2 regions of the Streptomyces tirandamycinicus genome follow, and region 2 is predicted to be linked to the other one. Evidence: riboswitches for the same ligand, from Rfam matches in the RefSeq annotation. Region 2 holds a riboswitch; the other holds the start of a gene.
The links. Region 2 has a riboswitch for glycine ahead of gcvT (glycine cleavage system aminomethyltransferase GcvT). Riboswitches for the same ligand answer to the same signal wherever they lie in the genome.
Positions count from the first base shown of each region.

Region 1: it holds a riboswitch for glycine, as region 2 does, so the genes downstream of both, gcvP (aminomethyl-transferring glycine dehydrogenase) here and gcvT (glycine cleavage system aminomethyltransferase GcvT) in region 2, are expected to answer to the same signal.

Region 1 is NZ_CP029188.1:2,462,359-2,468,352, reverse strand. Features, by position in the region: gene ftsR (transcriptional regulator FtsR) at 1-188, shown strand, start outside; gene DDW44_RS10895 (bifunctional nuclease family protein) at 264-737, shown strand; gene DDW44_RS10890 (MerR family transcriptional regulator) at 964-1,563, shown strand; gene DDW44_RS10885 (DNA polymerase IV) at 1,628-3,136, shown strand; partial or broken gene DDW44_RS33515 (PRC-barrel domain-containing protein) at 3,283-3,354, opposite strand; glycine riboswitch at 3,544-3,639, shown strand; gene gcvP (aminomethyl-transferring glycine dehydrogenase) at 3,817-5,994, shown strand, end outside.
Region 2 is NZ_CP029188.1:4,837,106-4,843,099, reverse strand. Features, by position in the region: gene DDW44_RS21470 (enhanced serine sensitivity protein SseB C-terminal domain-containing protein) at 183-962, opposite strand; gene DDW44_RS21465 (enhanced serine sensitivity protein SseB) at 1,077-1,850, opposite strand; gene DDW44_RS21460 (AAA family ATPase) at 1,979-2,680, opposite strand; glycine riboswitch at 2,812-2,909, shown strand; gene gcvT (glycine cleavage system aminomethyltransferase GcvT) at 3,070-4,185, shown strand; gene gcvH (glycine cleavage system protein GcvH) at 4,241-4,615, shown strand; gene glyA (serine hydroxymethyltransferase) at 4,643-5,902, shown strand.

The DNA.
Region 1 (5,994 bases), 2.4 Mb from region 2:
TGCGGGCGATGAAGGCTGCCGCCGACCGTGAGGCGGGTCTGGTCGAACAAGTGGTCGCACCGCTTCGCCGGCACCGCAACCCGCAGACCAGAGCGCATGCCGAGGCGACCGCGAAGGAGCTGGCGGCGCTCTCCGTCAGGCTGCACTCGGCGCTGGTGCAGACGGCGCTGGGGGTACGTCTGCCCTGAAGGCGGGGCGGACTCGCACCGATCTCGGCGGAACCCGACTACCCAAACCTGCCGGGCACGTCCTAGGGTTGCTGTGTGAACGAGCTCGACGTTGTGGGTGTCCGGGTGGAAATGCCCTCCAACCAGCCGATCGTGCTCCTGCGCGAAGTGGGAGGCGATCGGTACCTCCCCATCTGGATCGGACCGGGTGAGGCGACCGCGATCGCCTTCGCGCAGCAGGGGATGGCACCGGCCAGGCCGCTCACCCACGACCTGTTCAAGGACGTCCTGGAGGCCGTCGGGCAGGAGCTCACCGAGGTGCGGATCACCGACCTGCGGGAGGGCGTCTTCTACGCGGAGCTGGTCTTCGCCAGTGGCGTGGAGGTCAGCGCCAGGCCGTCCGACGCCATAGCGCTGGCGCTGCGCACCGGTACGCCGATCTACGGCAGCGACGGCGTGCTGGACGACGCCGGCATCGCGATCCCGGACGAGCAGGAGGACGAGGTCGAGAAGTTCCGCGAGTTCCTCGACCAGATCTCGCCGGAGGACTTCGGCTCCAGCAGCCAGTGACGTGTGGGCCGGTGCCGCGAGCCGTGCCCACGCGCGGCGTCGCGCCCGGACCGTGGGCGTGGCCGAAACGGTACTCCGCGGGCCATCCGGCCACAATTTCCCCGAAATGGGGCACGCAAAACCACTCTCAGGGTGATTATCACTCGGCGTGCCGAGTGTGGCGATCGTTGACGCGCCCCGGGCGACTCCCTACCGTCGAGAAGGCAGGTCAAGGACGGAGGTCGGCGTGAGAAGCAGCGGCGACGGTACGGCAGCGGGTTCGCACGGGCGCGGTCCCGTGGAGGGCCTGACGTATGCGCTTCACGACGGTGCGCCGGCCGATGCGACGCCCGAGACCGTGGGCTACCGGGGGCCTACCGCGTGCGCGGCGGCGGGCATCACCTACCGGCAGCTCGACTACTGGGCGCGCACCGGTCTGGTCGAACCCAGTGTGCGACCCGCCCACGGCTCGGGCACCCAGCGGCTCTACAGCTTTCGGGACGTCGTCGTCCTCAAGATCGTCAAGCGTTTCCTGGACACCGGGGTCGCCCTGCAGAACATCCGGGCGGCGGTGCGGCATCTGCGGGCCCGCGGCTTCGCGGACCTCGAGCGGATGACCCTGATGAGCGACGGCGCGACGGTGTACGAGTGCTCGTCGCCGGACGAGGTCGTGGACCTCCTCCAGGGCGGGCAGGGCGTGTTCGGGATCGCCGTCGGGGTGGTGTGGCGGGACGTCGAGGCGGCGCTCTCGCAGCTGCACGGGGAGCGTATCGACACCGGTGAGACGCTGATCGGCCACGACCCGGGCGACGAGCTGGCCAGGCGCCGCCGCGAGCGCGCCGGCTGAACCCTCCGAGCGGCTCGTACGTCTGTGCGGGCGATTGTCGGTGCGGTAGGGCAGCATCGAAGCCGTGAGACCCGCGCCCACCATCCTGCATCTGGACATGGATGCGTTCTTCGCCGCCGCGGAGCAGGCGGCGAAGCCGAGTCTGCGCGGCAAGCCGGTCGTCGTCGGCGGTCTGGGGCCGCGCGGCGTGGTCGCCACCGCCTCGTACGAGGCCAGACGGTTCGGTGTGCACTCCGCGATGCCCATGGCGCAGGCGCGAAGGCTGTGCCCGAACGCCGCCTACCTGGTGCCGCGCTTCTCGCTCTACCGGACGGTGAGCGACCAGGTGATGGAGCTGCTGGGCCTGCTCTCACCGCTGGTGGAGCCGCTGAGCCTGGACGAGGCCTTCGTGGACCTGGAGGCGGGTGGGGCGGCCGACGACTCCCGCTCGGCCCGGGAGGCCGGTGAGCGGCTGCGCAGGGACATCCTGGCGGCCACCGGGCTGACGGGTTCGGTGGGACTGGCGGGATCCAAGATGCTGGCGAAGATCGCCTCCGAGCAGGCCAAGCCGGACGGGCTGGTGCTCATCGAGCCGGGCACCGAGCGGGAGCTGCTGGGGCCGATGCCGGTGCGGACGCTGCCGGGGGTGGGGCCGGCGACGGGGGAGCATCTGCGGCGGGCGGGCATGACCACGGTGGCGGATCTGGCCGAGGCGGGCGAGGACGAGCTCGTCAGGCTGCTGGGCAAGGCGCACGGGGGTGCGATCTTCCGTATGGCGATGGGCCGGGACGACCGCCCGGTGGTCGCGGAGCGGGACGCCAAGTCCGTGTCGGTGGAGGACACCTTCGACGTGGACCTGCACGACCGGGTCCGCATCCGGACCGAGGTGGAGCGGCTCGCGGACCGCTGTGTGCACCGGCTGCGCGCCTCCGGGCACTCGGGGCGGACGATCGTGCTGAAGGTGCGGCGGTTCGACTTCTCGACGCTGACCAGGTCGGAGACGCTGCGCGGGCCCACCGACGATCCCGCGGTGGTGCGGGAGGCGGCGACGAGACTGCTGGACGCGGTGGACACCACGGGCGGGGTGCGGCTGCTCGGCGTGGGCGTGAGCGGCCTCGCCGACTACACGCAGGAGGATCTCTTCGCCCAGGCCGCGGCGGGGGACCGGCCCGAGGGGGACCCGGCGGCGGAGCCGTCCCGGCGGCAGGCGCCGGCGGAGGACCGGCCGCCGGACCGGGAGGCCGCCCCGGGTGCCGTGCGGCGCTGGGCCGCCGGCCAGGACGTCCGGCATGCCGACCACGGCGCCGGATGGGTGCAGGGCAGCGGACTGGGGAGGGTCACCGTCCGCTTCGAGGAACCGTGGTCGGCCCTGCCGGGCCGGGTGCGCACGTTCGCCGTGGACGACCCCGGTCTGGAGCCTTCGGACCCGCTGCCGCTGGTGCGGCCGCCGGAGGGTCAGTCGTCAGGGCCCGCGGGCCGCCCGAGGCCGCGGTCCCCGGCGGACCCGGTGCCCGAGTCGGGGCCGTCCCCCTCGCCGCCGGGGGCCGGCGAGGCGGTGGGCCGCTCCGGCGGTGACGGCAGGTCGAGACCGTAGTGGTGGTAGAGCTGCAGCTCCTGCTCGGGGGAGAGATGGCGGCCGACCCCGAAGTCGGGCGCATCCTTGATCAGAGCGCGCTCGAACGGTATGTGGAGGCCGTCGCCCTCGAGCTCGCTGGGCTCGAGGGGGACGAACGCGTCCCGGCTGAACAGCCCGGTCCGTACGGCCGCCCATTCGGGGACGCCCGTCGCGTCGTCGAGGTACACCTCGTCCACGGTCCCGATCCTGGTGCCGTTGCGGTCGAACGCCTTGCGGCCGATCAGGCTGCGCGGATCGATGTCGGTCTGCACGGTCCCTCCAAGCAGGTCGCGCGGGTTCGCTGCACACTACGAAAGTGCACATCCCGGGCGTCGTCCACTCGAAAGTCCCCGGTGAGACCGCGCTGGTACGCTGGCAGCGGCTGCTGACCCCGTGCGGGAGAGCGCCCCGGTGAAAGCCGGAGCCGCCGAAGGAGCAAATCCTCCCCGGAATCTCTCAGGCCCCTGTACCGCACGGACGAGGTCACTCTGGAAAGCAGGGCGGGCGTCGGACGGCATCCGCTCTCACCGACGGTGAAAGCCGGCGCGCCCGAGGGCGCGCCGGTGAAGCTCTCAGGTTGAGATGACAGAGGGGGAGGCCGTCCGGGCACCCGCGCCGTGGTGCCCCTCGCAGGTCGTCACGACCAGGAGGCCTCCGCAATGACCGCCAACCGCATTCCGCTCTCCCGACTGGAGCGAGGCACCCCCTTCGAGCAGCGCCACATCGGCCCCGACACCGAGGCCCAGGCGAAGATGCTGGCGCAGGTCGGCTACGGCTCGCTGGACGAGCTGACCGCCGCCGCCGTGCCGGACGTGATCAAGAGCGCCGGGGCCCTGGGGCTGCCCGGCGCCCGTACCGAGGCCGAGGTGCTCGCCGAGCTGCGCGGCCTCGCCGACCGCAACCAGGTGCTCGCCCCGATGATCGGCCTCGGCTACTACGGGACCTTCACCCCGCCGGTCGTCCTGCGGAACGTGATGGAGAACCCGGCCTGGTACACGGCGTACACGCCGTACCAGCCGGAGATCTCGCAGGGCCGTCTGGAGGCGCTGCTCAACTTCCAGACCATGGTCGCCGACCTGACCGGGCTGCCCACCTCCGGCGCCTCGCTGCTCGACGAGGGCACCGCAGCCGCGGAGGCCATGGCGCTGTCCCGGCGCATCGGCAAGGTCAAGAACGGCGTCTTCCTGGTCGACGCCGACGCACTGCCGCAGACCATCGCCGTGATCGAGACCCGGGCCGAGCCGACCGGCGTCGAGGTCGTCGTGGCCGACCTCGGCGAAGGCATCCCCGCGGAGATCGCCGAGCGCGGCGTCTTCGGCGTCCTGCTCCAGTACCCGGGCGCCTCCGGTGCCGTCCGCGACATCAAGCCGGTCATCGACCAGGCGCACGAGCTCGGCGCGATCGTCACCGTCGCCGCCGACCTGCTGGCGCTGACCCTGCTCACCTCGCCCGGCGAGCTCGGCGCGGACATCGCCGTCGGCACCACCCAGCGCTTCGGCGTCCCCATGGGCTTCGGCGGCCCGCACGCCGGCTACATGGCCGTCCAGGAGAAGCACGCCCGCAGCCTGCCCGGCCGGCTGGTCGGCGTGTCCGTCGACGCCGACGGCAACAAGGCGTACCGCCTCGCGCTGCAGACCCGCGAGCAGCACATCCGCCGCGAGAAGGCCACCAGCAACATCTGCACCGCCCAGGTGCTCCTCGCCGTCATGGCCGGGATGTACGCCGTCTACCACGGCCCCGAGGGCCTGCGGACCATCGCGCGCCGGACCCACCGCTACGCCGCCATCCTCGCCGAGGGGCTGCGCGCCGGCGGCGTCGGGCTGGTGCACGGCACCTTCTTCGACACGCTGACCGCCCGCGTCCCGGGCCGGGCGGCCGAGGTCGTGGCCGCGGCCCGCGCGGGCGGCGTCAACCTGCGCCTCGTCGACGCCGACCATGTGTCGGTCTCCTGCGACGAGACCACCCTGCGGGCCCAGGTGTCCGCCGTCTGGGCGGCCTTCGGCGTCGAGGGCGACATCGACGCGCTCGACGCGACCGCCGAGGACGCCCTGCCGGCGGCGCTGCTGCGCGAGGACGACTACCTCACGCACCCGGTCTTCCACGCGCACCGCTCCGAGACCGCGATGCTCCGCTACCTGCGCCGGCTGGCCGACCGCGACTACGCGCTGGACCGGGGCATGATCCCGCTCGGCTCCTGCACGATGAAGCTGAACGCGACCACCGAGATGGAGCCGGTCACCTGGCCCGAGTTCGCCCAGATCCACCCCTTCGCCCCCGCGGAGCAGGCCGAGGGCTATCTGACCCTGATCCGCGAGCTGGAGGAGCGCCTCGCCGAGGTCACCGGCTACGACAAGGTCTCCATCCAGCCGAACGCCGGGTCCCAGGGCGAGCTGGCCGGCCTCCTCGCCGTCCGCGCGTACCACCGCGCCAACGGCGACGAGCAGCGCACCGTCTGCCTCATCCCGTCGTCCGCGCACGGCACCAACGCCGCCAGCGCGGTGATGGCCGGCATGAAGGTCGTCGTGGTGAAGACCGCCGACGACGGCGAGATCGACGTCGAGGACCTGCGCGCCAGGATCGAGCAGCACCGCGACGAGCTGGCCGTCCTCATGATCACGTACCCGTCGACGCACGGGGTGTTCGAGGAGCACGTCGCCGACATCTGCGCCCGGGTGCACGAGGCCGGCGGCCAGGTGTACGTCGACGGCGCCAACCTGAACGCGCTGGTCGGGCTGGCGAAGCCCGGCGAGTTCGGCGGCGACGTGTCGCACCTCAACCTGCACAAGACGTTCTGCATCCCGCACGGCGGCGGCGGTCCGGGTGTCGGTCCGGTGGCC
Region 2 (5,994 bases):
CCAAAACGGCTCGATCCGGGACATCGGGCCTCACCCCGTCGACTTCCCGGGCCCCCGGCGCCGTTGGCCCGGTGCGCGGTGCGGCCCCGGACGGGCCGTCAGGGCGCTCGCCTGGGCCGAGGGGGCTCGCCGGGCCGAAGGGGCTCAGCGGGGGCCGAAGGGGCTCGCCTGGCCGAAGGGGCTCAGCGGGACTGGGCGGGCGGGTAGCCGTAGCCGGGCTGCCGGGGAGGACCGGCGTGGGCCTCCCGGTCGTAGAACGGTCGGGTGCTGGCCCTCAGCCACATGGCGACCGGGTCGTAGTCGTCGGACATCGCGACGGTGGACACCGGAAGACCGTCCGGGACGGCGGCGATCGACTGCTGCATCATGGCGCGCACGGACTCGACGGACTGCCGGCCCGTGTCGTAGAGATCGAGGCCGATGGCCAGGTACGGAGCGCCCAGCGACGGCTGCACCCAGGCCCTGCGCAGCGACCGGACGACCGGGGTGCGGTGTGCGTTCTGTGTGAGCAGCGCGTAGAACTGGGGGATCTCGATGGCCGGTTCCGTCAGCCGCAGGGGCCCGGCGGGCATCCGGTCGAGGCCGGTGGCGATCCGGCGCAGATCGGGCCAGGGGATGCCGACGCCCCCACCCGGCGCGTGCGGGTTGAGCCAGATGCCCCAGCGGTCGGGGAAGAGGGCACGGGCCACGTCGGCGCCGGCGACCACCTCGTGGGCCCTGGTCCAGCCGGACGCGGAGAGCTCCTCGGCCGAGGTGACGCAGGGCGCGTACCCGAGGCCGTCCACCTCCATGTTGCCGTACTGGGCGTCGGGAGAACCGGCCTGGCCGTGCCAGAGCAGCATCCACACCCGGCCGTCGGCGAGGGCCTGGAGCAGCGCCTCGTACGCGTCGTAGCGCCCGGGCGTCACCTGGCGCAGCATGTGCTCGACCTGCCCGGCCGCCGCGGTGCCTGACGCACTCACTCTGGGTCCCGCCCCTCTTCGATCCGCCGTTCCCTCGCGCCGCCCTGGGCACGCGAGTGCGGCAACCCCGTCATCAAACCAGCTTATGCGGCCGTACCGACACCAACGTGACCTCTACGCGTACTGCCGGGTGTAGAAGGGCCGGACCCTGGTGAGCATCCAGTCGCCGACGGGGTCCTGGGCGATGTCGAGCAGCACCAGGTTGACCGGCCACTTCACGGCGACCCGGCCGAGGGCACGGCCGAGGGCGTCCATCGGGGCGGCACGGTCGGGGTCGTCGAAGGCGGAGAGCTGGACGCCGACGAACAGCACCGGCGGGCCGCCCTCGATGCTGGCCAGGATCCTGCGGGCGGTCTGGACGACCCGGGTCGACTCGAACTCCCCGGCCGCGGCGGCGAGGAAGTCGACCGGCTCCTCCTGCCAGTCCGGCTCGAAGAGCCTGACCCGGCCGCCGCTCGCCGCGCCCCCTCGCTCGTGGCTCCCGGCAGCGGAGGTGCCGCCCAGCGGCCCGGAGCCCATCCGGCACAGCTCGGCCACGGCGGGCGGCGGCAGCGGCACGCCGACGGCGCCGCCGGGGTTCACGGCGATGCCGAGCTGCGGGGGCAGCCCCCGGGCGAACTCGACGGCGGGCGCGACGGTGCCGGACATGTGGTCGCCCGCTCCGAGGCGGAACTGCTCCTGGGAGCTGAAGACGGGGACGTAGGGGATGCCGTCCATCTCGACCGTGGGCAGGTCGAGGCTGGCGCTGTCGGGGCCGCCGCCGTTGGGCAGCGGCACCCACACGGAGCTGCGCCCCAGCACCTCCACGAGCCGCCCCCCGGCCGAGGGGTTCCCGACCGATGCGGCCAGCACCTCTTCGAGCTCATTGGCGGGCCATGTCGTGTCCACTGCGATCCCTGCTTCCCCCGCCGACCCGGACAGGCCGGCCGCGACGTCCTGCGCAGCAGGGTAGCGGCCGCGGCGGGGGTGGCGCGGGCCCGGACCCACCATGCGGCCGCGCGCTCTCCGGCCCGTCGTCAGGGCTGCTCGGCGAAGCCGATCCGGGTCAGCGCGGAGGCCGCGGCGCGGTCGAGCAGGGTCGCGGAGGCGCAGCCCGCGGGGAGGTGGCCGCGCTCGACGGCCCGGAGGATGCGGGAGACCGCTCGGCGGTGGCGCGCGAAGGCGTAGCCGGAGACGCCGCGGCCGCGCTCCCGCTGGCCCGCGCGGGCGGTCTCGGGTGTGACGTCCAGCAGGAGCAGATGGAGCTCGCAGCCCCGCCTGCGTGCCTCGCGGGCCAGCCAGCGGCGGACCCACGACTGGGTACCGCAGTCGTGCACGATCACGCTCTCCCCGGAGCGCAGCGCCCGCCGCAGCCCCGCGTAGTGGGCGAGGCGCACGAGCGGGCGGTAGACGGCGTACGGCACGGCGCGGGGCATCCGCCGGTCCCAGCGGTCCCGGGTGTCCTGGGAGTCGATCCCGCCGCCCTCGGCCGCCCGCCGGATGAGCGTGGACTTGCCGCTGCCGGGCAGCCCGGAGATCACGACCAGGTCGCCGCGGCGGAAGGCCAGGGCGCGCGGGCCGTGCCCCTGCCGTTCCCGCAGGTCGCGTACGAGGGGCGGGGCCGTGGTGAGGCCGATCGGCAGGCCGCGCCCGGCGGCCCCGGCGGCTCGCGCGGGGAATCGGGGCCGTGCGGGCACCCCTGCGGTCGCCGGATACGCACCGGGCTGCTGCAACGTCATCAGCTCACTCTCCCCCTGTCGGGTCTCCAGACCCTGCCCAAGAAGCCTAAAGAAAAGGTAATGGCCACCAAGTGATTTGCCGACGCGAGCACCCGTGCAATGATGTCCGCGCAAACTGCATACCGGCCGCTTGAATCCGCGCGGGAGAGTCCCGGCCACTCTGTGGGCCGGGCGCCGAAGGAGCAAGTCCCTCCCTTGAATCTCTCAGGCCCCGTACCGCGCGCGACGAGGCAGATCTGAAAAGCGGACCGCAGCTCCTGCGGTTCCACCCAAGGTGCAAGTCACGCCCTCCGCGTACGTCGGCTACGTGTGGTCGTGACGAACCTCTCAGGTTTCGATGACAGATGGGGAGGATCGTCCTCGCCAGTCATGCCCTGGGAGCCCCATCCATGAGCAACGCCCCCCGTCTCACCGCCCTCGACGCCCTGCATCGCTCGCTGGGCGCGACCATGACCGATTTTGCGGGCTGGGACATGCCGCTGCGGTATACGAGCGAGCGCGACGAGCACCACGCCGTCCGGACGAAGGCCGGTCTCTTCGACCTCTCCCACATGGGCGAGATCAGCGTCACCGGGCCGCAGGCCGCCGCGCTGCTGGACTACGCGCTGGTCGGCAACATCGGCGGCGTCGCCACCGGCCGCGCCCGCTACACGATGATCTGCCGGGAGGACGGCGGCATCCTCGACGACCTGATCGTCTACCGCCTCGGCGACACGGAGTACATGGTCGTCGCCAACGCCTCCAACGCGCAGACCGTCCTCGACGCCCTCACGGAGCGTGCCGAGGGCTTCGACGCCGCCGTACGCGACGACCGTGACGCATATGCGCTCATCGCCGTACAGGGCCCCGCGTCACCGGGCATCCTCGGCTCGCTCACCGACGCCGACCTGGACGGACTGAAGTACTACGCCGGCCTCCCCGGCACCGTCGCCGGCGTCCCGGCGCTGATCGCCCGCACCGGCTACACCGGCGAGGACGGATTCGAACTGTTCGTCGAGCCCCGGCACGCGGAGACGCTGTGGCAGGCGCTGACCGAGGCCGGCGCCCCGGCCGGGCTGGTGCCCTGCGGCCTGTCCTGCCGCGACACGCTGCGCCTGGAGGCGGGCATGCCGCTGTACGGGCACGAGCTGACCACGTCGCTCACCCCCTTCGACGCCGGTCTCGGCCGGGTCGTGAAGTTCGAGAAGGAGGGCGACTTCGTCGGCCGCAAGGCCCTGGAGGCCGCCGCGGAGCGTGCCGCCACGAACCCGCCCCGCAAGCTGGTCGGCCTGGTCGCCCAGGGCCGCCGGGTGCCGCGGGCCGGGATGTCCGTGGTCGCCGGTGGCGAGGCCGTCGGCGAGGTGACCTCCGGCGCCCCTTCGCCGACCCTGGGCAAGCCGCTCGCCATGGCCTACGTGGACGCCGCGCACGCCGCGCCCGGCACCGAGGGCGTCGGCGTCGACATCCGCGGTACCCATGAGCCGTACGAAGTCGTGGCGCTCCCCTTCTACAAGCGCCAGAAGTAGCCACTCCGGCATCCCCCATCAGCAGCACGTCCCCGCGTACAGGAGAATTCAGGTCATGAGCAACCCCCAGCAGCTGCGGTACAGCAAGGAGCACGAGTGGCTGTCGGCCGCCGAGGACGGCGTCTCGACGGTCGGCATCACGGAGCACGCGGCGAACGCCCTGGGCGACGTCGTGTACGTCCAGCTCCCGGAGGTCGGCGACACGGTGACCGCGGGCGAGACCTGCGGCGAGCTGGAGTCGACCAAGTCGGTCAGCGATCTGTACTCCCCGGTGACGGGTGAGGTCGTCGAGGCCAACCAGGACGTCGTGGACGACCCGTCGCTGGTGAACTCCGCCCCCTTCGAGCGCGGCTGGCTGTTCAAGGTGCGGGTCGCACAGGAGCCGGAGGACCTGCTCTCCGCCGCCGAGTACACCGACTTCGCCAGCTGAGCAGGACCCGACCCTAGGGATAGCAAGATGTCGCTTCTCAACACCCCTCTCCACGAGCTCGACCCGGATGTCGCCGCCGCCGTCGACGCCGAGCTCCACCGCCAGCAGTCCACCCTGGAAATGATCGCGTCGGAGAACTTCGCCCCGGTCGCGGTCATGGAGGCGCAGGGCTCCGTCCTGACCAACAAGTACGCCGAGGGCTACCCCGGCCGCCGCTACTACGGCGGCTGCGAGCACGTCGACGTGGTCGAGCAGATCGCCATCGACCGCATCAAGGAGCTGTTCGGCGCCGAGCACGCGAACGTGCAGCCGCACTCGGGCGCCCAGGCCAACGCGGCGGCGATGTTCGCCCTGCTGAAGCCGGGCGACACGATCATGGGCCTGAACCTCGCGCACGGCGGGCACCTGACCCACGGCATGAAGATCAACTTCTCCGGCAAGCTCTACAACGTGGTCGCCTACCACGTCGACGACGCCACCGGCCAGGTCGACATGGCCGAGGTGGAGCGGCTCGCCAAGGAGTCCAAGCCGAGGCTGATCGTCGCCGGCTGGTCGGCGTACCCGCGTCAGCTGGACTTCGCCGCGTTCCGCCGGATCGCGGACGAGGTCGGCGCGTACCTGATGGTCGACATGGCCCACTTCGCGGGCCTGGTGGCCGCCGGGCTGCACCCGAACCCGGTGCCGCACGCCCATGTCGTGACCACGACCACCCACAAGACGCTCGGCGGGCCGCGCGGCGGAGTGATCCTCTGCACCGCCGAGCTCGCCAAGAAGATCAACTCCGCGGTCTTCCCCGGCCAGCAGGGCGGCCCGCTGGAGCATGTGATCGCCGCCAAGGCGGTCTCCTTCAAGGTCGCGGCCTCGGAGGAGTTCAAGGAGCGCCAGCAGCGCACCCTGGACGGCGCGAAGATCATCGCCGAGCGCCTGGTCCAGGACGACGTCAGGCAGGCCGGGGTCTCCGTGCTGTCCGGCGGCACGGACGTGCACCTGGTGCTGGTGGACCTGCGGCACTCGGAGCTGGACGGCCAGCAGGCCGAGGACCGGCTCCACGAGGTCGGCATCACCGTCAACCGCAACGCCGTCCCGAACGACCCGCGCCCCCCGATGGTCACCTCCGGCCTGCGGATCGGTACCCCGGCGCTCGCCACCCGCGGCTTCCAGGCCGAGGACTTCCGCGAGGTCGCCGACGTCATCGCCGAGGTGCTCAAGCCCTCGTACGATGCGCAGGCCCTCAAGGGACGCGTCTCGGCACTCGCCGCGAAGCACCCCCTTTACCCTGGTCTGTAAGCAGACCTGAGCGCGACCGGCGGGGCACCGCGCACACCGGACGGTGCGTGCGGTGCCCCGCACCGTGCACCCGGCGCGCACCCCCGCGCCTC